Regions from separate parts of the Microbulbifer sp. MLAF003 genome, predicted to be linked through region 1. Evidence: riboswitches for the same ligand, from Rfam matches in the RefSeq annotation. Region 1 holds a riboswitch; the other holds the start of a gene.
The links. A riboswitch is a leader RNA that binds a small molecule or an ion and turns the genes downstream of it on or off. The one in region 1 is predicted to bind thiamine pyrophosphate.
Positions count from the first base shown of each region.

Region 1 (11,796 bases):
GGTAGAGGAGCGTTGTGTAAGCCGTTGAAGGTGGATCGGGAGGTCTGCTGGAGGTATCACAAGTGCGAATGCTGACATGAGTAACGATAAGGGAGGTGAAAAACCTCCCCGCCGGAAGACCAAGGGTTCCTGTCCAACGCTAATCGGGACAGGGTTAGTCGGCCCCTAAGGCGAGGGCGAAAGCCGTAGTCGATGGAAAACAGGTTAATATTCCTGTACTCGCTATTGCTGCGATGGAGTGACGGAGAAGGCTAGGCCAGCATGGCGATTGGTTGTCCATGTTTAAGGTTGTAGGCTGGGGACTTAGGCAAATCCGGGTCCCTAAGGCTGAGAACTGATGACGAGTCTCTTTTAGAGACGAAGTGGTTGATGCCCTGCTTCCAGGAAAAACTTCTAAGCTTCAGGCAATAGTGAACCGTACTCTAAACCGACACAGGTGGTCAGGTAGAGAATACCAAGGCGCTTGAGAGAACTCTGGTGAAGGAACTAGGCAAAATGGTACCGTAACTTCGGGAGAAGGTACGCCGGTTTTGGTGATGGGACTTGCTCCCTAAGCTGAGGCCGGTCGAAGTGACCAGGTGGCTGCGACTGTTTATTAAAAACATAGCACTCTGCAAACACGTAAGTGGACGTATAGGGTGTGACGCCTGCCCGGTGCCGGAAGGTTAATTGATGGGGTTAGCTTCGGCGAAGCTCTTGATCGAAGCCCCGGTAAACGGCGGCCGTAACTATAACGGTCCTAAGGTAGCGAAATTCCTTGTCGGGTAAGTTCCGACCTGCACGAATGGCGTAACGATGGCCACGCTGTCTCCACCAGAGACTCAGTGAAATTGAAATCGCTGTTAAGATGCAGTGTACCCGCGGCTAGACGGAAAGACCCCGTGAACCTTTACTACAGCTTTGCACTGAACTTTGAGCCTATTTGTGTAGGATAGGTGGGAGGCTTTGAAGCAGCGACGCTAGTTGTTGTGGAGCCGTCCTTGAAATACCACCCTGGTATGTTTGAGGTTCTAACTCTGGTCCGTTATCCGGATCGAGGACAGTGTATGGTGGGTAGTTTGACTGGGGCGGTCTCCTCCCAAAGAGTAACGGAGGAGTACGAAGGTGCACTCAGCATGGTCGGAAATCATGCAATGAGCATAATGGTATAAGTGCGCTTGACTGCGAGACAGACATGTCGAGCAGGTACGAAAGTAGGTCATAGTGATCCGGCGATTCTGTATGGAAGGGTCGTCGCTCAACGGATAAAAGGTACTCCGGGGATAACAGGCTGATACCGCCCAAGAGTTCACATCGACGGCGGTGTTTGGCACCTCGATGTCGGCTCATCACATCCTGGGGCTGAAGCCGGTCCCAAGGGTATGGCTGTTCGCCATTTAAAGTGGTACGCGAGCTGGGTTTAGAACGTCGTGAGACAGTTCGGTCCCTATCTGCCGTGGGCGTTGGAGATTTGAGAAGAGTTGCTCCTAGTACGAGAGGACCGGAGTGAACGAACCTCTGGTGTTCCGGTTGTCACGCCAGTGGCATTGCCGGGTAGCTATGTTCGGACGGGATAACCGCTGAAAGCATCTAAGCGGGAAGCCTCCTTCAAGATAAGATCTCCCTGGGAACTTGATTCCCCTAAAGGGCCGTGGAAGACTACCACGTTGATAGGCTGGGTGTGGAAGCGTTGTGAGGCGTTGAGCTAACCAGTACTAATTGCCCGTGCGGCTTGACCATACAACAGAGATGGTTACTAACGACTAGCTAAGCTAGCGGATTGTGAGTTAGAGACATACAATCGCTTGCGGTGTATTACTACAGATTGTTTTACCGACTTATTTGGGGTTATCGCCGGTCGACAGACCGAGGCAAACAGCGATAACGCGGCAGGCCAAGCAAATTGCTTATAAGACCAGCGCCAACCCAAGCCAGTTTGCCTGACGACAATAGAGTTGTGGAACCACCTGATCCCTTGCCGAACTCAGAAGTGAAACGCAACATCGCCGATGGTAGTGTGGGGCTTCCCCATGTGAGAGTAGGTCATCGTCAGGCTTCTAATCCGAAAGGGCCACCCATTGGGTGGCCCTTTTTTTATGTGTAAAAAAACAAATAAAGCCCTAAATTATGATTCCGTGCTCTGCGAAAGGCCGTAAAGTCCGGATTTGGGTTGTGTTTATCTATTTTTAGGCTTCAAATTACTTGATTAGCTTCACTAAAAGATAATACTTAACTGGAATACAATAAGTAACATGTGGGCTGTAACTGACTATTTCAGTCGCTATGAAGTAATAATCCTTTTGAAAATAATAAATAGGGTCAAGGGGGCTTTATGCCAGGTAGGGTGAGATTTTTAATAACTGCTTTAATTATGCTGCTATCTTCTTGTGCAACTGTGGAATTAACAGATGCAGGAAGAGATATACAAATTGTGCAACAGATATCTATTTCTGATCTTGATAAATATTATGAAGTTGGTGAGGTTGCTTGTAACTTTGGATTTAATGCACGATCAGCAATCACTAATATAAAGCAATGCCGAACTGATTTGAAGAATCAAGCGGCACAGTTAGGGGGGCATGTGATTGTTATAGAGCACCAGCAACTCGGAACAGGAGGGGGAACATCCTATGGTAAGGGGTATTCTGGCTGCCCAAACTGTATTTCGATGGTGGGAACCACCTATAAGGAAAAAGATACTGCTACAAACAATAAAAACTAATTCGATTTAAATCAGATAGTGAATCAGGTGCTCTTTTAAAAGTTATATTAAAAGAGCATTATTCTGTCAGGACGATTTTACTTTCACTAAATGGCTTTTAGGGGCTGTTGTTTTGAATTTATAAGATTTATCTCTTATATTTTCAATTTTCACTAGATGTCATTCATTACTTTATATTTATATATAAAGTCGATATGCAAAGTATCGATTATAGCGTTCCTTCACTTTAATTCTAACAGTATTGACTATTAAAGACCATTGCATCGTAAATATGGGATGTTAAATTTCTGCTGAATGCGGTGCCAAAAGGTAAGCTTAGTTCCCACTTCTATAAATTATTTCTTAGAAATTCTACCAAGTAAGGCTAGAAAATATCTTCCCTGGTAACATAGATAAAACACCATGAGGATATAAACCATGTGGAAGCTTAAGTTTCTTTATGTAGTCTTGGGAGCTTTGACCACTTTCACTATTTTTAGTGGTTATTCAAAGTTTTCTGATTTTCCTTTAGGTTATGAAAAAACGAAGCATCGAGAGATTGCAGCTCGGGTAGGTAAGCATGAAATTAGCATTGAGGCACTGGATAGCGAGCTTCAATTTGCTCTATATGATATAGCTGAAATGCAATACGAGTTACGATTAAATAAGCTTCATGAATTAATAGGTAGTACGGGGGAGGGTAGAGCTGATATCGAGATATTATTACCTTTTCCACAGCCGCCTCGTATCGAGCTGACTTATAGTGCACGAAATATTCGAGGAAATCCCCGGGCGCCTGTCACCATCGCAGTATTTTGCTCTTTTCAGTCGCCACATTGTAAATCCACTCAGCCTGTGTTTAGGCGCTTAATGGTTGAGTATCAGGAATGGATAAGGCAGGTTAATTTCGATTTTCCTTTGAAGTTTCATAGAGAGGGTGTAATGGCTGCAGCTGTAACACGTTGTGCAGCAGAGCAAAGCAAGTTTTGGGAGTACCATGATGCATTATATACTCTGGCTCCAAGCGTTAATAAAAACGAATACGTACGCTTGGCTAAACAGCTTCAAATGGATAGTTCACAGTTTGATCGTTGTAGAGCTGACGGGCTATATAGATCTCAGGTGCTTGAAGACCAAAAACTAGCCATTGCTCTTGGACTAAAAAATGTACCCGTAGTTTTTATCAACGGCTTATACCTAAAGGGACCTCGCACTTTTGAACAGTATTCTTTCTGGATTGAAAAGGAATTGTATTCTTTGGGAATAAACCCAAAAGATGAAGCTGTCCAGAAAGATAGCAATAATATCAATGAGCGAAATTTACCCTTAACTAAATTGCCGCTTCGACTGCTTGGGATTAGCGAGTCGAGTGTCAAAAATAGATCAAAAGCATTAATTGAAGTGAATGGGGCAACGGCTCAATATTTCACTTTGGGACAAGCGCTTTTAGAGGGAGTCTCGCTGCTGCGGCTCTATTCCAAGTTTGCCGTCATTGAGAGCAATGAGGGATTGGCGAAACTTCCCCTTGAAGGTGAAGAGGGCACTGATATTTTATTGACCCAGTCATATATACATAGTGAGAAACTTAAGCGTCGTATTGAACAACCGATGGGACCTGGAACCCGTCAGCTAATCTCTCCATCTGGAGTGCTTACCCTGGGGCAGGAATGGTTGAGTAGACAATTGGAGGAGCGTGAAATCCTGGAGTCTAAGTTTACAGAGGCAGAACTGGAAGTCGAAGGGTATCACCTGATGCGACTGGAAGGCGTTGCTGATAATGAATTCTTTACTGCATTAGGCTTTCAGGAAAATGATGTATTGCTGAGGGTTAATGATAGCTGGGTTCATAGTGGTCAAAATGCCCTATGGGATGCGCTGACCAGCGGAAAGATAATTGATGTGGCATTCATGCGTAAGGGATTGCCACATCGATTACAGTACGTTGTTGAAGAGTTAGGATACTTTGAAGAAGAGCCGGATAGCGAGAAAGAATAACAGAAATAAGAAATGAGCCTGTTGTAACAACAATCTAAAAAAGCAACAGGCTCTATATCCACCGAGCAGTAAAATTTGAACTTAATTACTTATCTGTATTGCCTTGCCACAAAAGATCAGCCACTATATTCTGGCCTTGGACACTGGGATGGAAGCAGTCACCGCCATCAATATCGTCCTTACCAAATTGGAAAGTACCGGCATTTACCTCACCTTCACCAGTGTACTCGGCTATTACTTCAACGCCATTGGTGCCATTATAGCTTTCTGCCTCCTCGGCAAGTATTTCGTTATATCGACGTTGGGCTGCGCTAATACCGTTGTAGCGAGTGGTAAAATCCTCTCCATTCATAGTACCGCCATTGGTAGCAATTCGGCAGATACCAAAGGTAGACCAGACACTTTCACAGTCTACCCGAGAGTTTCCGGCTTGCTTTTCCAACCCTGCTGCGCGCAGGTCTTGTACACGGGGTACCGAACCGAGAAGAATAGTAGAGCCATTGGGCAGGCCTTCGACCAGTTTGTCTAACCCCGCGCGAATTGCAGAGCGCCATTCACTATCAGTGTAAAGTGGATCATCACAATTCGCCGGATCTACACACTCGCGGTTACAGATATCATTACCGCCTAAAACTACTTCTACGTGGTCAGCTACATTATTCTGCGAAAGAATCCGGTCGGCTTGAGTAGAGAAATTGTCTCCACCACTGAGCATTTCCGCTCCAGATTCCGCCGCATTTTTATTAGCGGCCATATTTGGTGAATTAACTTTATACTTGTCATGAATACTTTCAACTGAATTGTCATCACCATCAAACCAGGAGTGCTCTGGTTGGTCTCCACCAAGGAGACAGAAAAGATCCCAGAAATACTTATTGCGGGTACAGTCCGCTCCGAATGCCATGGTAATACTGTCACCCGCGGCGACCGACTTGGAGGGGCTGCCATTGCTGGCTGTATCGACAAAACGCACAAAGCCAGGGTTATTACTACTCCATATTTATTCCACATTGTGTTTTCTCCCACACCGACTTTCGTCGTAGATAATTATTTTTTTGGTACTGCATCGGTGAACCAGTGGAGTGTAGGTCGGAGTGGAAAAGGGAGAGAAGTGAATGCTTCCGACTAATTAGTCAGAGTTTAATAAGTTGAAGTGGGTTGGGGTTTTGTCGTCTGTAACATTTCTTTCTGCAAGGCCACTTCTATTAAAGATCTATGCGATGATATTTATCCGCCCGGGTGACCTTCTGTTCATATCTGTTAGCTTCCACTATACTGCGCTCTACTTGTCGGAGTGCCTGTGGGCTGAGATCGCTGTTGCGAGATCCGTTGAACCTGATCGGGGTAACCCCCGCGTAGGGAACAAGATCTGAAGTCGCCTGTTTTGTTACAGTTTGGCGTCTTTTCTCTTTGTATGTGCCCTGGATGCTGCGACCTTTAAATTTCCAAGTTTTAAGGTTACGCATGTCTGAGATCATTGAACAATCCGGTAAAGCCGGAAAGTCCTCCCGCGCTGCCAGTCGCGATTCCGCTAAAGAATTTCTTGAAAATCTCACGGTTCAATCTTTCCCCAACTCGAGCAAGGTGTATTTGCCCGGTGAAACTCCCGACATTCAGGTTGGTGCCCGCCAGATCTGTTTGGGAGATAGTTTGGTAGGGGGGATGCAGAGAATCCGGTGTTTGAACCCAATGAGCCCCTAACCATTTACGACACTTCGGGCCCCTATTCCGAGCCCAATTTTAAAGTGGACGTACGGGAAGGGTTGCCCAAATTGCGCCAGGGCTGGATAGAGGCCCGCAGAGATACTGAACTGCTGGACTCTCGCCAAGCGGCCTACAGCCAGAAGCGTATGGCGAACCAGGGGCTGGATCATATCCGCTTTGAAAACCTTCCCAGCCCTCGCCGGGCCAAACCGGGACAGAATGTATCTCAGATGCACTATGCCCGCCGCGGCATTATTACCCCAGAGATGGAATTTATCGCAGTGCGCGAAAATATGGGGCGAGCCAAGTTGGCAGCGGAAATGAGTGAAAGTGAATACCAGAAGGCACGTGATGGTATTTACATCCCCGAGCAAATCACGCCGGAATTTGTGCGCCGGGAAGTTGCAGAGGGGCGGGCAATTATCCCGGCGAATATTAATCACCCGGAAGTGGAGCCGATGATTATCGGGCGCAACTTCCTGTGCAAGGTGAATGCAAATATTGGTAATTCTGCTGTGACTTCTTCCATTGAAGAGGAAGTGGAGAAACTGGTTTGGTCTACCAAGTGGGGCGCGGACACGGTGATGGATCTGTCCACCGGTGCCAATATCCACGAAACCCGCGAGTGGATTCTGCGCAACTCGCCAGTGCCCATCGGTACCGTGCCGATTTACCAGGCGCTGGAGAAAGTAAACGGAATTGCTGAAGATCTTAACTGGGATGTGTTCCGCGATACCTTGATTGAGCAGGCAGAGCAGGGGGTGGATTACTTCACTATTCATGCTGGCGTGCTTTTGCGCTATGTGCCGCTCACTGCCAAACGTATGACCGGGATTGTTTCTCGCGGTGGTTCCATCATGGCCAAGTGGTGCCTCGCCCATCACAAAGAGAATTTCCTCTACACCCACTTCGAGGAAATCTGCGAGATTATGAAGGCTTACGATGTGAGCTTTAGTCTCGGTGATGGCCTGCGCCCGGGCTCAATTGCGGATGCTAACGATGAAGCCCAGTTTGGCGAGCTGCACACGCTTGGCGAGCTGACTGAAATTGCCTGGAAGCACGATGTTCAGACCATGATCGAAGGCCCCGGCCATGTGGCTATCCATAAGATCAAAGAAAATATGGATGAGCAGCTAAAGCACTGCCACGGCGCACCTTTCTACACTCTAGGTCCGTTGACCACGGATATTGCTCCCGGCTACGACCACATTACTTCCGGCATCGGCGCTGCACTTATCGGCACCTACGGCTGCGCCATGCTCTGCTATGTGACCCCGAAAGAGCACCTGGGCCTACCCAATAAAGAGGATGTTAAAGAGGGCCTTATGGCCTATAAGATTGCGGCTCATGCCGCAGACTTGGCCAAAGGGCATCCGCGGGCACAGAAGCGCGATGACGCCCTGTCAAAAGCCCGCTTTGAATTCCGTTGGGAAGACCAGTTCAATCTCGGCTTGGACCCGGAGCGGGCACGCACCTATCACGATGAAACCTTGCCAAAGGAATCCGGCAAGGTAGCTCACTTCTGCTCCATGTGCGGCCCAAAATTCTGCTCCATGAAAATCACCAGGATGTGCGCGATTATGCGGCCAAGCAGGAAGCGGCACAGGGCATGGAGGAAATGTCGATTAAATTTAAGGACATGGGCAGCGAGATTTATCACAAGGGCTGATGAGTATTTTGGGGGAGAATCCTCTCCCCCAAGAATCGGATAGCAAAAGTACGGCGAGTGCATAGAGTTTATCGCCGGGTGTCGATTTGGATTTGCGAAGATAGGTGGTCTGTGACAAGCGAAACCAAAGCCAAAGTAGCTATTGCCGGTGGCGGCCTGTTAGGTCGCTTGCTCGCCTGGCGGCTCTGCCAACGGGAACTGGATATCACCCTGTTTGAAGCGGGTGATTTGTCGGCACCAGTCGGGGGAGCCTGCTGGGCGGCAGCGGGAATGATCTCACCACTATCGGAATTGGTGCACAGCGATAAACAGGTTTACAACCTGGGGCTGAAAAGCCTTGAGCTTTGGCCTGAGTGGGCCCGGCAGCTGAAGGAGCAGAGCGGGCAGGACGTGGAATACCGCAGGGCGGGCTCAGTACTGGTTGCTCACGGCAAGGATAGAAGTGAGCTGTTGCAATTCCTGCGGGAGTTGCAGGGCAAGTTGGGTGAATCTGCCAGGGAGCAGGTGGAGGCACTCGATAGCAATACTTTAGCGAAATTAGAGCCCTCCTTACACGGCTTTGAACAGGGGCTTTACTTACGAGGTGAGGCGGATATCAATAATCACCGCTTGTTGCCTGCGTTACTCAGCGCATTGCACCGAGGAGCTGTCACTCTGCGAGAGCATAGCAAGGTAAATTGCGAAGCTGGGTATATCTCTGTGAACTCGGAGTGCGAACAATTTGATTGCGTGATCGACTGCCGTGGTCTCGGTGCCAAGGGGCAGATTGAAGGCTTACGCGGTGTCCGTGGTGAGGTGATGGTGGTGGAATCCCGGGAAGTGGTTTTGCAGCGTCCAGTGCGCCTGCTCCACCCACGCTATAAGCTCTACGCTGTACCACGCAGCGATGGACGCACTGTAATCGGCGCCACAGAAATTGAGAGCGAAGACCAGTCGCCCATTTCCGTCCGCTCCAGTATGGAATTGTCTTCCGCGCTTTACTCCCTCAACCCGGCTTTTGCCGAGGCTCGTATTGTTGAGACCCGCGTAAATTGTCGCCCCGCCACTATGGATAATATGCCTTATATCCACAGCGAGGATGGCCTGATTCGGGTGAATGGCCTTTACCGTCACGGTTATCTTTTAGCGCCGGCAGTAGTGGAGCAAGTGGCGAGTCAAGTGGCACAACAACTGTTACAGGTGGTTTGATGCAGGTATTAATTAATGGGGAAACACAGAGCCTTGAATCCCCGCTAAAACTCTCTGTGCTTTTACAGCAGCTCGGCTATCGCGGAGAAACATTTGCCGTTGCGATCAACGGTGGATTTATTCCCCGTATGGAATATAGCAATACACAGATAAATAACGGCGATAGCCTGGATATTGTTGCTCCGGTAGTGGGGGTAAAGGTGAGCGATCTACTAACACTGTACGGAAAGGCATTTAACAGCCGGCTTTTGGTGGGCACCGCCCTGTATCCATCCCCTGCGATTATGCGCGAATCCGTGCAAGCCTCAGCTTCGGAAATTATTACTTTGTCCCTGCGCCGGCAAAATCCGGCACAGCAGCAGGACAATAGATTTTGGGATTATATTCGCGAGTCCGGCTGTCAGCTGTTGCCCAATACCGCCGGTTGTAAATCGCCGCGAGAAGCGGTGGAGCTGGCAAAAATGTCCCAGGAAATTTTCCAAACCGATTGGCTCAAGCTGGAAGTGATTGGTGATGATTACAATTTGCAGCCAGACCCCTTTGGCCTAGTAGAAGCTGCGCGGGAGTTAATTCAATTAGGCTTCAAGGTTTTGCCTTATTGCACAGATGACCTGGTGTTGTGTCGAAAACTTTTGGATGTGGGTTGCGAGGTATTAATGCCCTGGGGGCTCCCATCGGTACCGGGCAGGGCCTGCTCAATAAATATAACCTGCAAACACTGCGCGAGCGCCTGAGTGATGTACCGCTCATTATTGACGCCGGAATCGGTGCGCCATCACAGGCGGCAGAAGCACTGGAGATGGGCTTTGATGCGGTGTTATTGAATACCGCGATTGCAAAAGCCCAGGATCCGGTACTGATGGCTAATGCTTTTAAACTGGCTGTGGAATCCGGGCGCGCCGCCTTTAATGCCGGCTTGATGCTCAGGCGTCAAACCGCCAGCCCCAGCACCCCCACCCTGGATATGCCGTTCTGGCAGCAGGCAGAGAGCATATTGCAGGATTAGTATTTTTATGCGCGATCAACTTCAATCGAAAAAGCCAATTGTCTGGACCATTGCCGGCAGTGACTCCGGCGGTGGCGCCGGCATTCAGGCGGACCTGCTGACTTTTGCCGACCTCGGCTGCCATGGTTGCAGTGCTATCACGGCCAATACCGCACAGAATACGGTGGAAGTCACTGCAATTAATGCAGTTTCCCTAGAGGTCTTGGCTTCACAATTGCGGGCCTTACAGCGGGATCTATTTCCTGCCGCAATTAAAATCGGTCTGCTAGCGAATGCTGAACAAGTTGTTGCGGTGGCAGATTTCCTGCGCCAGCTGAAAGCGGTGCAGCCGGTTCCGGTTATTTACGACCCGGTTGCTGTTGCTACCAACGGAGCCGGGCTCACCGAAGGGGATATTACCGCAACGGTGTTGGCTCAGTTGATGCCACAGTGTGATCTGGTCACTCCCAATTTACATGAATTGGGATGGCTTACCGGGGCCAGTGTCGCGGGTGCGGAATCTATTGTGCAAGCTGCGCGTCAGTTGCACGCCCACGGCGGTACCGCAATTTTAGTTACCGGCGGCCATACGCAATTGCGTGCGGGAGAAGTTGCCGACTTACTGTGGGATGGTGAAAAGGCCGATTGGTTTATTGGCCGGGAAGTGTCCAGTACAGGCACACATGGCACAGGCTGCACTCTGTCCTCCGCTATTGCCGCCTGCCGCGCCTTGGGCTATCCGTTGCGAGATGCCTGCGTCGTGGGTAAAGCCTATGTTCAGCGGGGCTTGTGCCGGGGAAATAATACACACATCGGCGCTGGTGCCGGCCCTGTAGGCCACTGTGGCTGGCCCCTGGATTTAATCGACTTCCCGGAGATTTTAGTGCCGGGAGAAGAGCGTGCGCTGGATTATGGTTTTGGTGCGGCCCAGCCTCTTGTTCAAGGGTTTGCCCAAACAGACTCTCAAGCATTGGGTTTATATCCGGTTGTGGATACAGTGGAGTGGTTGCAGCGCTTGGCCGAGCTGGGGGTGCGTACTTTACAGCTGCGAATAAAGAATCCGGGTGGGGACCTGCGCGCACAGATTGAGCGTGCAGTGGCTATTGGCAGGACGTATAACCTGCGCCTGTTCATCAATGATTACTGGCAGTTGGCGATTGAGTGCGGCGCCTACGGTGTGCATTTGGGCCAGGAGGATTTGCAGTCTGCTGATCTGAGGGCAATTCAAGCGGCAGGATTGAAGCTGGGTATCAGTACCCACGGCTTCTATGAATTACTATTGGCCTACCGTTATCGCCCCAGCTACCTGGCGATTGGTGCAATTTATGCGACCAACACCAAGGATATGTCGGATCAGTTGCAGGGCGTGCAGAAACTTGCGCGAATGGCAGCACTATTGCCCGATTATCCACTCGTGGCAATTGGTGGTATTAATATGCAGCGGGCCAGTGAGGTTATCGCTAGCGGCGTTGGCAGTATCGCCGTGGTCAGCGCTGTTACTAAAGCGGAAGACTACAAGCAGGCGGTTGCCGATTTTAATGTCCTGTTGAAAGGTAAGCATGCGGAAGTAGAGCC
Region 1 is NZ_CP120232.1:1,373,816-1,385,611, forward strand. It holds rRNA gene P3339_RS06675 (23S ribosomal RNA) at 1-1,719, shown strand, start outside; rRNA gene rrf (5S ribosomal RNA) at 1,919-2,034, shown strand; gene P3339_RS06685 (hypothetical protein) at 2,312-2,701, shown strand; gene P3339_RS06690 (thioredoxin domain-containing protein) at 3,119-4,675, shown strand; gene P3339_RS06695 (SGNH/GDSL hydrolase family protein) at 4,761-5,648, opposite strand; TPP riboswitch at 5,956-6,054, shown strand; partial or broken gene thiC (phosphomethylpyrimidine synthase ThiC) at 6,140-8,048, shown strand; gene thiO (glycine oxidase ThiO) at 8,160-9,236, shown strand; partial or broken gene thiS (sulfur carrier protein ThiS) at 9,236-10,242, shown strand; gene thiE (thiamine phosphate synthase) at 10,250-11,796, shown strand, end outside.

Region 2 (11,796 bases), 1.5 Mb from region 1:
AAAATTTTGGCCGAACATTAGCCACTTCTTTGGTAAAACCTAGTGCCTCCAGTTTAACTAACAACTGAGCCGCAGCGCGGGTATTATAGGGCTCCAAAGCTTCCCAGCTGCGCACCCACTTGAGTTGATCTGGAAGTGATGTATCAGGATGAGATGACAAACGGGAGAGCACCTTACCCCGCAATCGCCCTATTTCCTCTCGCTCCGCGAGTAACCATTGCTGGAATAATTCTTGATCCGGTAAATCAATTCCGTCCAGAAATGGCTCTTTAAGAGCAGTATCTATAGATAGAAGCTCTTCTACCGAAAGATCAGGATCGCCTAGCTTTAGCGCTATCGACTTTATATCAATGTGGACATCTTCCCCCTCTAGTCGGACCCTCTCTCGATCTGCTATCAAGCGCTCCCCACAAGAATCATTGACAATTGGGCGAATCTTGCTCAAAGACCACCTTAGAGATGCCCTTGGGTCATCTGGCAACTCCCAGAATATCTCACATAAACGATCGCGGCGATGAGGCCGAGCTGCCAGTACTAAAAATGCCAAGAGTGCACGAGTTCTTTTTGAGGGGGAAGGCTTATCGGTACCCCATCGCGATAAACTGCCAGCTCTCCAAGCATTCGGATTGTTATACCCATAATCGAAATACTCACTCTTGTTTGCTGTGATACCTTGATAAATTAGGAAGAGTTTCGAGAGCGAACCGAGATAATTCGTTTACAACTTCGAATACATCAAGTGGTAACCCCGCCAAACATAGCAATTCGGCAAACAAGCCTGGGAAACCACCCTGCCATTTTCTCAAGCCATTTGGCCATCTGTAAACAACAGCCACTTACATGACTCACAGATTAATTGCGTGCCGATAATCACTCGCCAGCAGTCATTGAACATAGAATGGGAAAGTGGTGCAGGAAAGAAATCGTCTTCTTACAGCTCGCGCAATTACTAAGTGATGAAATTTTAGCCTAATTCTTGCTTTTAATAATCAAGAGGTAAATTACCGACCAAAGCTAAAAATCACACGTCCATGACCTACATGGCAATTTCAAAGCTTACAATTTTTCACTGCCAAAAATAAAAATATCCTAAACCTTTCCTTTAACCTCCTTCTTTTGACGCAAAATACTCACGAACAGCAATTCATCAACCCTCATGATACAGGTATTAATCTATGAGGCTTATCACATATTACACGTGGATGCTTTTTGGGTATTTATTCTTTCATGTGAGAAGTTTCACATACTTACAGCCTGCCATCTTGTATTCCTTATTCTCGAATATATACAATTTAGGTTTCTCGCAAGGCGAAATATCGAACTACTGAAGTAGCTGATAGCTCCATGGTAGTGATTAAAAATTTATGCTATAGCAAACAACAATCTTATCTTTGCCTTAAATAGAAAGCCCAATAAAAATCGAACATACTCCTTACATATTCCGTGCTTAAAGCACAATCCAGATAAGGAGCATTTATACATGTTGATTGTGATTCCCATTAGGATCAACACAGCATCTTGACTGTAGCGTAGTAAAAATCGACCAGAGTTTCTCGGGCCTCGCCACCTCTTGCTCGTATAGCCAAGCTTTGCAAGGCAGCATGTAGCAATTTAGCTGTCGGTTGAACGTCTCGATCTATAGGCCAGTCCCCATCCTCCTGTGCGCGCAGGAGTCGTCTTTCCAGTTGGCTATCAATTCTTGCAATCAAAATTTTCAAGTCATCTTGAACATCTGGATGAGCCAATGATTCCACTGGTGCAGTGCAAGTAGCAAAACAACCCAGCGATTCGCCTTTTAGCAGATAAGTTTCCAACGCCTGCCCATAGAATCGCAGCATAGCATCCTGTAAAGGAGCACCATCATTCAATATTGCTTCAAGTTCTTTACCTAGCTGATTCGCAAACTGCGCAAAAGCTTTACGGTAAATGGATACTTTGTCACCAAAAGCGGCGTAAATACTTGGCCTGTTCATCTTCATCGACTCAGCCAGATCATCTAAAGAAGTAGCTGTGAGGCCCTTGCGCCAAAATACCTGGAGAGCGCCCTCCAGGGCCTCAGTGGCATCATATTTAGGTGGACGGCCTCTTCTCTTTTTCATTTTTGTACTACTCCGAACATAATTGTTGACACCGTAAAAAGCCTATCATATTTTATTGTTCGAAACGGTACAAAATAAATGATATTATGGAACTTACAACGAATAAAATACCGCCACCTTTGCCTTGTCTGGCCTGCCGCTTTGTTACATCCAGTGCAAGTGCAACTTACACACGCACTATTCGCTACCTGAAGAGGGAGCACATTCAGTATGTTGCTAAAGAGGTCTATCAAATTCCTGACTCGATGAGCTGTAAAAAAGCGTTGGATATGGTGGCTCAATGCAGCCCCGACTTCCTCCTCAACCACAGCCTTAGAAGCTATGCATTCGGCTTAGCAATGAGTCACAAAGTAAAGACAGTGATAGATCAAGAAGTCTACTTTCTTGGTGCCATCATGCATGATATAGGACTAACCCCAGCCTATGATGTCGGTGGTACTTTTGAGCTAGACGGAGCTCAAGCAGCAAGATCCTTTTGTATTGGTCATAACATCTCTACCGAGAAGGCTGATTTAGTACATGAGATGATCGCTCATCACAACTCTGTTGGAATTGCGCACAAAAAAGACCCGGAGATTGCCCTACTACATTTTGCCGCAGGGCTGGACATTGCCGGGTTATGGTTGAGTGATATTCATCCCAAAACCTTGTCTGAAGTAATTAATGAGTATCCCAGACTGGATTTTAAGCAGGGTATGAAAAGCATGCTCAACGATCAAGTCGGGAGAAAACCACAAAGTTATATGAGGCCATTTGTAGAACTTGGCTTTCTAAAAAAAATAGAAGAAACCCCTTTTTAAGTACTCTTTCAGACCTCTTATTTATTAATATTACAAAGTAACTTGTCAGGAGAGTCACTATGCCTCACCAAAGAAATTACTCAAAGCCAGCCAGAAGATGCTTTAGACAAAGGGAAAAAGTCAGACAGAAAGGTTTAATAAATATAGCACTCTTAATATTTAGTGCCCTCATAGTCAGCGCCTGTGAATCCGAGATTCGAAAAGCCATGATGAAACAGGCGATTCCGGTCGACTATTTTGAACCTTTTACAGAATTACCTTCAAAATTTGTTCAACATAGTGATCGAGTTTATAGTTTTCGTCTGGGAATGAACCGGGCAGTGATCCTGAAGACGAATGACGGATTGGCGGTTTTTGATTGCTTTAATGAAAATTTCAGCAAATCACTTTCTAATGAGCTACAAAAACAATTTCCTGGACACCCAGTGCGCTGGTTAGTCTACTCCCATAATCACTTGGATCACATCCGTGGTGGAGCACATCTAAGCCCCAAAATTGTCGTCGGACATAATAATATTAACCATCTAATCCAAGATTGGGAGCACCCATTAAATAAAATCCTACCTGTAACTAGTCCAATAGATGGTGATAAATCTTTAAAATTTGGAGATCAAACTGTCCACTTCCTATATATGCCTGAATCCCACTCAACAACATTGTATGGATTTTATATTGAAAGTGAAGACATCGTATTTGCTCCAGATATGATGTTCGTGAACGCATTTCCCCCTTTTGGTCTGCCCGACTGGTATTACCCCGGTTACATACGGGCCCTCGATCGCCTGATTGAATTAAATGCAAAAATTTATATTCCCAGCCACTTTAACGAAGGAGATAGAAGAGATTTAATTCACTATAGAAATATGATGGTAGATTTTCGTAAAACCGTAGAACGTGAGATGTCTAAAATTAATTATGAACCTGATCAAGGGAAAAAATTACGAGCCATTTTTGATATAGTTTACCCTGAGCTACAAAGTAAATACGGTGACTGGCATGGCTTTGACGCCATGTTTATTCCGCACTTTGCAGGACAAGTGGGAGGCACCTACTTAGGTTACTAGATACAGAATGTATATAGTACCTTTACTTGCAGATCTCTCCTTCTTAAGCTCCTTCACGTCATGGAGTTGAGGAAAGGATTATATACTGTGATTAGCATACGGAAGGGGTGACACATTAGATATAGATTTTGACATCTTGAATATTACACTTAGACCCCTTTCCTCCCTCAACTTCTGCTATCATCGCGCCCGCGAACCTAAGGGGTGGCCTTGGCCTGAGATGCCCAGAAGACTTTTGATTCTTCCGGGCAAACCCTTGAACCTGATCCGGTTAATACCGGCGTAGGGATAGGTAACCTCACCAAACGCCTCCTCACGTCGCGCTCCGGGTCTCTTTCACTTGTGTTGATTCGAGAGAGAACCATGAAGAATCTGTTCAAAGCCCACCCCATTGCCTGGTCTGTTAGCATTGTAGCCAGCTTGTCTGCGGGGCTGGCAGTTGCTGAATCGAGGGAAGCAGGGATTGAAGAGGTCGTAGTCACTGCCCAATTACGCAATACCAACCTGTTGGACTTGGCTACCAGCGCGACAGTGGTTAATGCCGATACAATCAAGGCCCGGGGTGCGAGCAATCTGGATCAGATCCTGAATATGGCACCAAATGTAAATTTCTCTTCCGGTGCATCACGGGGCCGCTTCATCCAAATTCGCGGTATTGGCGAGCGCAGCCAATTTATAGACCCTGTGAACCCCTCTGTTGGCCTGGTTATCGATGGTATTGACTTCACCGGCCTCGGGCTCGCTGCCAGCACCCTGGATATCGATCAAGTAGAGATTCTTCGCGGGCCCCAAGGCACTGCGTATGGTGCCAACGCCCTGGCGGGTCTGATCAATATGACCAGCGCCGCTCCTACCACTGAACCCATGGCAAAAGTATCTGCCGAGGTAAGTGAATACAATGGACGCAATATTTCTGTAATTTCCAGCGGCCCATTAGCCGATCAACTTGGTTATCGAATCGCTGCCAATAGGCAAAAATCCGATGGCTATACAGAGAATGCATTCCTGGGCAGTGATAATACCAACAATATTGATGAATCAGTGCTAAGAAGTAAGCTGGCCTACACGCCTAGTGACAACCTAAATTTTGGCCTCTCTCTGCTCTATGTGAATGTTGACAACGGCTATGATGCCTTCTCCTTATACAACACCCGTGAAACACTGTCTGACGAACCAGGCTCGGATCGACAGGAAACCTGGGCCGGAGCCCTAGCCGCACAGTGGTCAGGGAGTGAGCTATTCCATTTGGATGCCACGCTGAGCCTCGCAGATTCAGACACAGAATACGGTTACGACGAAGACTGGAGTTATCAAGGCTTTCACCCATGGGAATACAGCCAAAAAGACAATTACCAGCGCGACAAAGATAACATCAGCCTAGACTTGCGCTTGCTTTCTACTGATGTATCCAAACTCTTTTCTGGCCGTAGTAGCTGGGTTGTAGGTATATATGAGCGTATAGAACGTGAGGATTTATTACGCACCAAAACCTCTAATGAGGAGTTTGGGGCTGATGTTGAATACTTTTCCAGTGAATTTGACACAAGAAATACAGCGATTTATGCCCAACTTAATACTGAATTGACCGCCAGCTTAAACCTGGTGACAGGGCTCCGCCTGGAGAAGCGAAGTGCTGATTACACAGATTCCCTGTTCACTGCCAGGGATATCAGCGAGGACCTCTGGGGTGGCAATATCACTCTGGAGTATCACTACTCCGAAAATACTATGGCGTATGCGACGGTATCCCGAGGATACAAGGCCGGCGGTATCAATGGTGTAATCATCTCTGAATCAGTGAGAAATGTAGAAATTAGCCCTAATTTCTTCGATTTTGATACTGAGCATATGCTTAACCACGAAATAGGTATTAAAGGCAATTGGTTCGACAACCGCTTGCATGCCCAGTTGGCTGCTTTCTACCAGGATCGCAATGATATCCAGGCAAAACAATCCGTCTTCATATTTAATGAAGATGAAGTTTCCTTTCACGACTACCTGGCCAATGCCGCGGGAGGTAAAACTTCCGGGCTGGAAGTAGAGTTTAACTACTTTGCTACAGATTCTCTGCGCATCTTTGCCTCTGCAGGCTGGCTAAATGCGGAGTTTGAAAACTTTATAACCGGCTCTCATGTCGACGCAAGAGATGACTCCCAGGGAGCACCTGTAAACCTGGATGGTCGAGACGTAGCCCATGCGCCAAGCTATCAATTTTTCACTGGCAGCGAAATTTCTCTCCTGCCCAACTTAGTTCTGCGCTTAGAGCTGGAAGGAAAGGACGAGTTCTACTTCTCCAATAGCCACAATGAAAAATCTAATGCCTATGAATTAGTCAACGCCCGACTGACATACCAGGGTGATAATTGGGATCTGTCCTTATGGGGCAGAAACTTAACTGATGAAGACTATTACACCAGGGGTTTCTATTTTAGCAACCAATATGGTAACAACCCTGCCAATGGCTATGCGCCAGAAGCCTATTATCAATTTGGCGAGCCCCGTATCGCCGGTATAAGCGGTACTTATACTTTCTAATAGTTGTATCATTGGGGGTGGTCTATACCACCCCAACTTTTGCTTTCAATAGGAGGCGTTGTGAGGCTCTCAGTAGAAATCAGTATGTACCCACTAAAGGATGAGTATATCCCCGGCATCCAAGCATTTATTGATCGACTCAATAAATATCCAGAACTCAAGGTAATTACCAATACTATGAGTACTCAGGTTTTTGGGGACTACGATTTGCTAATAGATGTACTCAAGTTAGAATTGCGCAGAGCCTATGAGCAGTTTGGCCGCGCCATCTTTGTTTGCAAATTTATAGACGGGGATCTTTCACCGGCGGCATCAGATGCTTGATCTAGATTTCACTAGCGATATTTCAGCTTCTATCAACGCGATGTCCACCTGGGAAATTGCTGCAGTTGTATTGGCCCTATCCTACCTGCTGCTTGCAATGCGTGAGAAGATCAGCTGTTGGTACGCCGCTTTTGCCAGCACAGCCATTTACCTTTTTTTATTTTGGGACGTCAGCCTGCTGATGGAATCGGCCCTGCAGGTATTTTACCTGGTAATGGCTGTTTTTGGTTGGTGGCAATGGCGTAGTCATCGAGATAAACAACAAGATCTCAAAATTCATCGTTGGCCACTTAAAACCCACCTTCTTGTACTGACAAGCGTCAGCGGGCTCACCTTGTTGCTTGGCTATATTCTGGAGAATACAACCAATGCCGCCCTGCCCTACCTGGACTCTTTTACTACTTTAGGGGCCATAGTTACAACTTATATGGTCACTCGAAAAGTCTTAGAGAACTGGATTTACTGGATTGTGGTTGATGGTGCCTCAATTTACCTTTACCTGGACAGAGGCCTATACCCCACGGCTGCCTTGTTTTCACTTTATGTAATATTAGTAATCATCGGCTTTTTCCAGTGGCATGCCATTTATAGAAAGGAAAGGCAGTCTGAAATATCTGCGAGCGAAGCAGTAACTGATAGGGCAGCCACTCTTATTTAACTGGTCTTGAAACGAGCGCCCCATAGTCATGAGTAATCCCCTAGATGATATGCTGCCCCAGGACTGGCCCCTATGGAGCCAATCCAGACCCACTGTGGTCAGACAGCTCACAGGAGGGCAAACGAACCAAACATTTCTACTCAAGACAAACCAAGAGCTATTAATTCTACGTATCAATTCACAATACAGTGGTGCTCTAGATTTAAACCGACAAACAGAAACCAACGTCCTTGTAAGAGCAAGTAGCGCCGGGCTATGCGCTCCTTTAGTCTACAGTGACCCAGCATATCAATACCAAGTTACCCGCTTTATTGAAGGGCGACCTTGGAATAAAAATGATGCCGATGCTCTGGAACAGGTTGCCAATTTACTTGATGGAATCCACAGCCTCCCCGAAATTGATGCCCATTTGGATATATCCTATAAAGCTGACCAATATTGGAGCTCGATTGATAAACAAGCAGATTTCTACCCGACTCTAGTACAGCTTCACCAAAAAATCCCTTCCCATATTGCTGCCGCGGAACAGCTAGGTGATGGGTTCTCTCTTTGCCATAATGATCTAAGCACTGGAAACCTCATCGCTGGAAAGGCCAGGCGGCTTTATGCCATTGATTGGGAGTACGCGGCTATGGGCGATCGCTTCTATGACCTCGCCGTGATCATAGAGGAACATCAGCTCAGCAGAATTCAGCAACAATCCCTACTCGAGCTGTATCTTAGGCGTAATCCGGCCCGAGAACATTGGCAACGCCTATACCATTGGCGCAGAGTGTACAAATATCTAAGCTTACTCTGGTATGCTGTACAGTGGGGCTCTGAGATCCCAACAAACAATTTTTTTGCTGAAAAAATAGACAGCATCAGCAAGAGCCTGCTCCGATCGGAACCCGCCTTACATATATAGCTTCGCTCACCTTAAGGAATTTAGGCACTTGATGGAGCAAATATTGTAAAATCAACACTCCCGTTACTAAAAATTAACTTCTAAGAACCAGGAAAATAACTTATGCAAAAAATTGTTTTTACATTGATGTTGTTTGTTTTGACAATCGGTAACGCACAGGCGCAAGAGAAGCCTGAAGCATTCAAAACTATCGAGAACCTTCTAAATTACCTATCAGATGTAGACCATGAGCGTATGAGAGGCACCGTAACTGAGTCTTTTCTCTTGCTCGAACATGGTGAAGTATGGACGATTGAAGATCTAATTAAGGTGGCAAAGCCGTCAGATACTGTTAGAACCAATTACTTTAGCATTATTGACTTTGATGAGAGGCCAGATCTAGTCACAATCAACTATTGGAATAAGGCCAATTTTGCTGCAAAGAACAAGAGCCAGGATGTTTACTGGCTCGAAAGCGCTATTCTAAAGAAAGTGCAAGGAAAGTGGCTCCTCTCTCAATTGCACTCTACAAGACTGCCGTCTGGAAAAGTACCAGAAAATGTAGTGTTTAAGCCATAAGGCTACCTTAACCACCAATAAGTAAGAGCCAAAAGGGATTTTGGTCTTATACTTCAGCGCTAATGACGCATTGATACATCCTATTTGACTCAATCAGTAGTCCCCTCCTTTCAAGTCAAAATCATATTGTAAAATCATTTCCTAAGCATCAAACTCTATTGTTTACCACTATCAGGTAACTAAACTATGAAACTGAAAGTATATCTCTCTGGAGAAATCCACTCTGACTGGAGAACCCAGATAATCGAAGGCTGCAATAAGCAGGGACTGGAAATCTCTTTCTCCTCTGCGGTGACCAATCACGATGCCAGTGATGCAGCTGGCGATGGCCTTGGCGTGGAAGATAACTCCTTCTGGCGAGATCATAAGTCTGCCAAGGTCAACGCGATACGGATTAAACACCACATAGAAAATTGTGACCTGGCTGTTATCCGCTTTGGTGAAAAATATAAACAATGGAATGCAGCGTTCGATGCTGGATACTGCGCAGCGCTTGGTAAATCCTATATCACTCTACATGATGAATCACTGGTACATGCATTAAAAGAAGTTGATGGTGCTGCTCAAGCCTGGGCGCAAACACCGGACCAGGTTGTAGATATTCTTAAGTATTTAACCACTCAAGCTTAATAGCTTAAGGGCAGCTGGATATAGGGCTGCTCTTCTCAACTCTATTTACAATGGAAGGCCAGGCAGCTTTATTTTTCTAGTTCATACTCATTGTAACTATTTATTCGGTTCTTCACTTGCCTAACCACCTTAAATGGAACCAAAAACTATTTAGGCATTATTCAATTAAAGTCTGTATATACCAAACTCTCTCACAAAAAAGGCACATTCGTTTATACCTGCAAGAGTTTAGCTTTCATGGTGAAGAGCTGCTTTATACCGCTAACCAAAAGCCTGACAGTTAGAACCACTACTCACGACACGGGTATCAACTTCAGCTTTATGCTGAAAAAGTGCTACTATAGTGTTCAAAATTAGACCAATAGTTAACTTCCAGTCAGACTTGCAGGAGATGTACATGGCCGTTACAAAAGAAGTTGAGCAGGGACAAGCCGTTTACTCCAAACCCGTACTCTGGCTGTACGATCTTTGGGTTCTAGGGCTATCCAACCGCTTTATTTGGCAATGTCCCACTCCAGGCATTCTCAAGCACTTCAACCAGCACATAACGTCAAACCACTTGGATGTCGGTGTTGGAACAGGATATTTCCTCGATAAGTGCACCTTCCCCTCCGGTGATGTACGGCTGGGATTGATGGATTTGAACCAAAATAGTCTGGATGTTTCTGCTGCTAGAGTTGCACGGTACAGCCCACTTCAGTTTCGCTGTAATGTGCTGGATAAAATTGACTTAGTCACTGAAAAATTTGATTCCATTTCTCTGAACTATTTATTCCATTGTCTCCCAGGAAAACTGCCAGAAAAACTATCAGCCTTAGACCACGTTAGTGCACTACTTTCTGAATCCGGAGTTGTATTTGGTTCCACGATTTTATCAAAAGGTGTACCCAGGAACACTGCAGCAAAGAAATTAATGGCCATCTACAATAAAAAGGGAATTTTTTCCAATACCGAGGATTGCCAGGAAGACCTCGAAACTTACCTCGAAAGCAAGTTCAAAGAGTATCAAATAGAAGTAAAAGGCTGTGTGGCGCTATTTAGCGCTAAAGGAAAAATCTAATTAAAGTATTCTCTAGCGGCAGAGGAAGCCCTTATGATAAGTCAGCTACAAAAGCTACTTATTATTTTGGGCTTCCTATCTACAGTAATAACTCCCAGCTTAAGTTTTGCAGTCCACTTCAGTGCAATAGAAGGCAAGTTTGATTGCCCCAATATTCATAATTCTCATAACTGCGCGCGCTCTATAGAAAGTAAGCTGCTTGAAAATACGGGCCTTATCAAACGTAACAAACTTTTTTCTTTAATAGTAACCCTGAAAAATGGCACAACCAAAACTTATCAGGACTCCACTGAAGAAAATCCCCCAGGAGAAAAGTATACCTATTCGGCTCTCGAGTTCGTGGCTGATAGTTACTTATTGATATATAGACAGTTATGGGAATCCAGTGACTATATTCTTTTAAGTTTAAAGAATGGTGTCGAATACTCCCTGGAAGGCTATCCTCTCACCTCTCCAAATGGGCAATATATCCTGACAGTGGAGCAAGACCTGGATGCTGGCTTCAATGAAAACCTTCTAGAGCTCTATCTTTTAACTGTGAATGGCCTGACACCTGTTTACAGTATAAGGCCTGAGTCCTGGGGGCCATCATCTGTCAGCTGGGAAACAAACAATCAGGTAAAGTTTATAAAGAAACAATTTAACCCTAATTACAGCACTACCAAGAAGAGCCCACTTTTTTTGAAGACAAAGCCCTACTCAGAATTGAGTCTGATAATCGTGTAATCTTTATCAATATCGACTCTTAACAACCCTCAAAGAATTATGCTTAACCGCTGACATCTGTCCCAATACGCCCTATTTCCAGTTTGGGCTAAAGGCTACCTGGTCTCGTACCCAATAACTTAGTCAAGTATCTTTACCTTAAAGATCTTGCCAAGCCTGGCGAGCAAATAGACCCTTAATGCCCGGTTGATTAACCGATATATTTCACTACAGTTGTGTATTCTGCTGTAAAGGGTCCAGTCGATAACAACATAAGGCAAAGTCGCTTGCCTACTTTTCACGCAAAAGAGGGTTACCCATGTCTATTGAGCGATTAAGAACACCCGAAGAGCGTTTTTCCCTGCTGCCCGGATTTCCCTATCAACCAAATTATATCGACAGTCTCGAAGGCTTCGATGCCATGCGTATGGCTTACATTGATGAAGGAGAGCCAGC
Region 2 is NZ_CP120232.1:2,856,519-2,868,314, forward strand. It holds gene P3339_RS13600 (alpha/beta fold hydrolase) at 1-400, opposite strand, end outside; gene P3339_RS13605 (TetR/AcrR family transcriptional regulator) at 1,506-2,099, opposite strand; gene P3339_RS13610 (HD domain-containing protein) at 2,186-2,899, shown strand; gene P3339_RS13615 (MBL fold metallo-hydrolase) at 2,959-3,963, shown strand; TPP riboswitch at 4,154-4,269, shown strand; gene P3339_RS13620 (TonB-dependent receptor) at 4,327-6,498, shown strand; gene P3339_RS13625 (hypothetical protein) at 6,559-6,822, shown strand; gene pnuC (nicotinamide riboside transporter PnuC) at 6,815-7,480, shown strand; gene P3339_RS13635 (choline kinase family protein) at 7,509-8,387, shown strand; gene P3339_RS13640 (nuclear transport factor 2 family protein) at 8,490-8,945, shown strand; gene P3339_RS13645 (YtoQ family protein) at 9,132-9,575, shown strand; gene P3339_RS13650 (class I SAM-dependent methyltransferase) at 9,973-10,635, shown strand; gene P3339_RS13655 (hypothetical protein) at 10,669-11,361, shown strand; gene P3339_RS13660 (haloalkane dehalogenase) at 11,660-11,796, shown strand, end outside.
Region 2: another riboswitch for thiamine pyrophosphate. It lies ahead of P3339_RS13620 (TonB-dependent receptor); the one in region 1 lies ahead of thiC (phosphomethylpyrimidine synthase ThiC).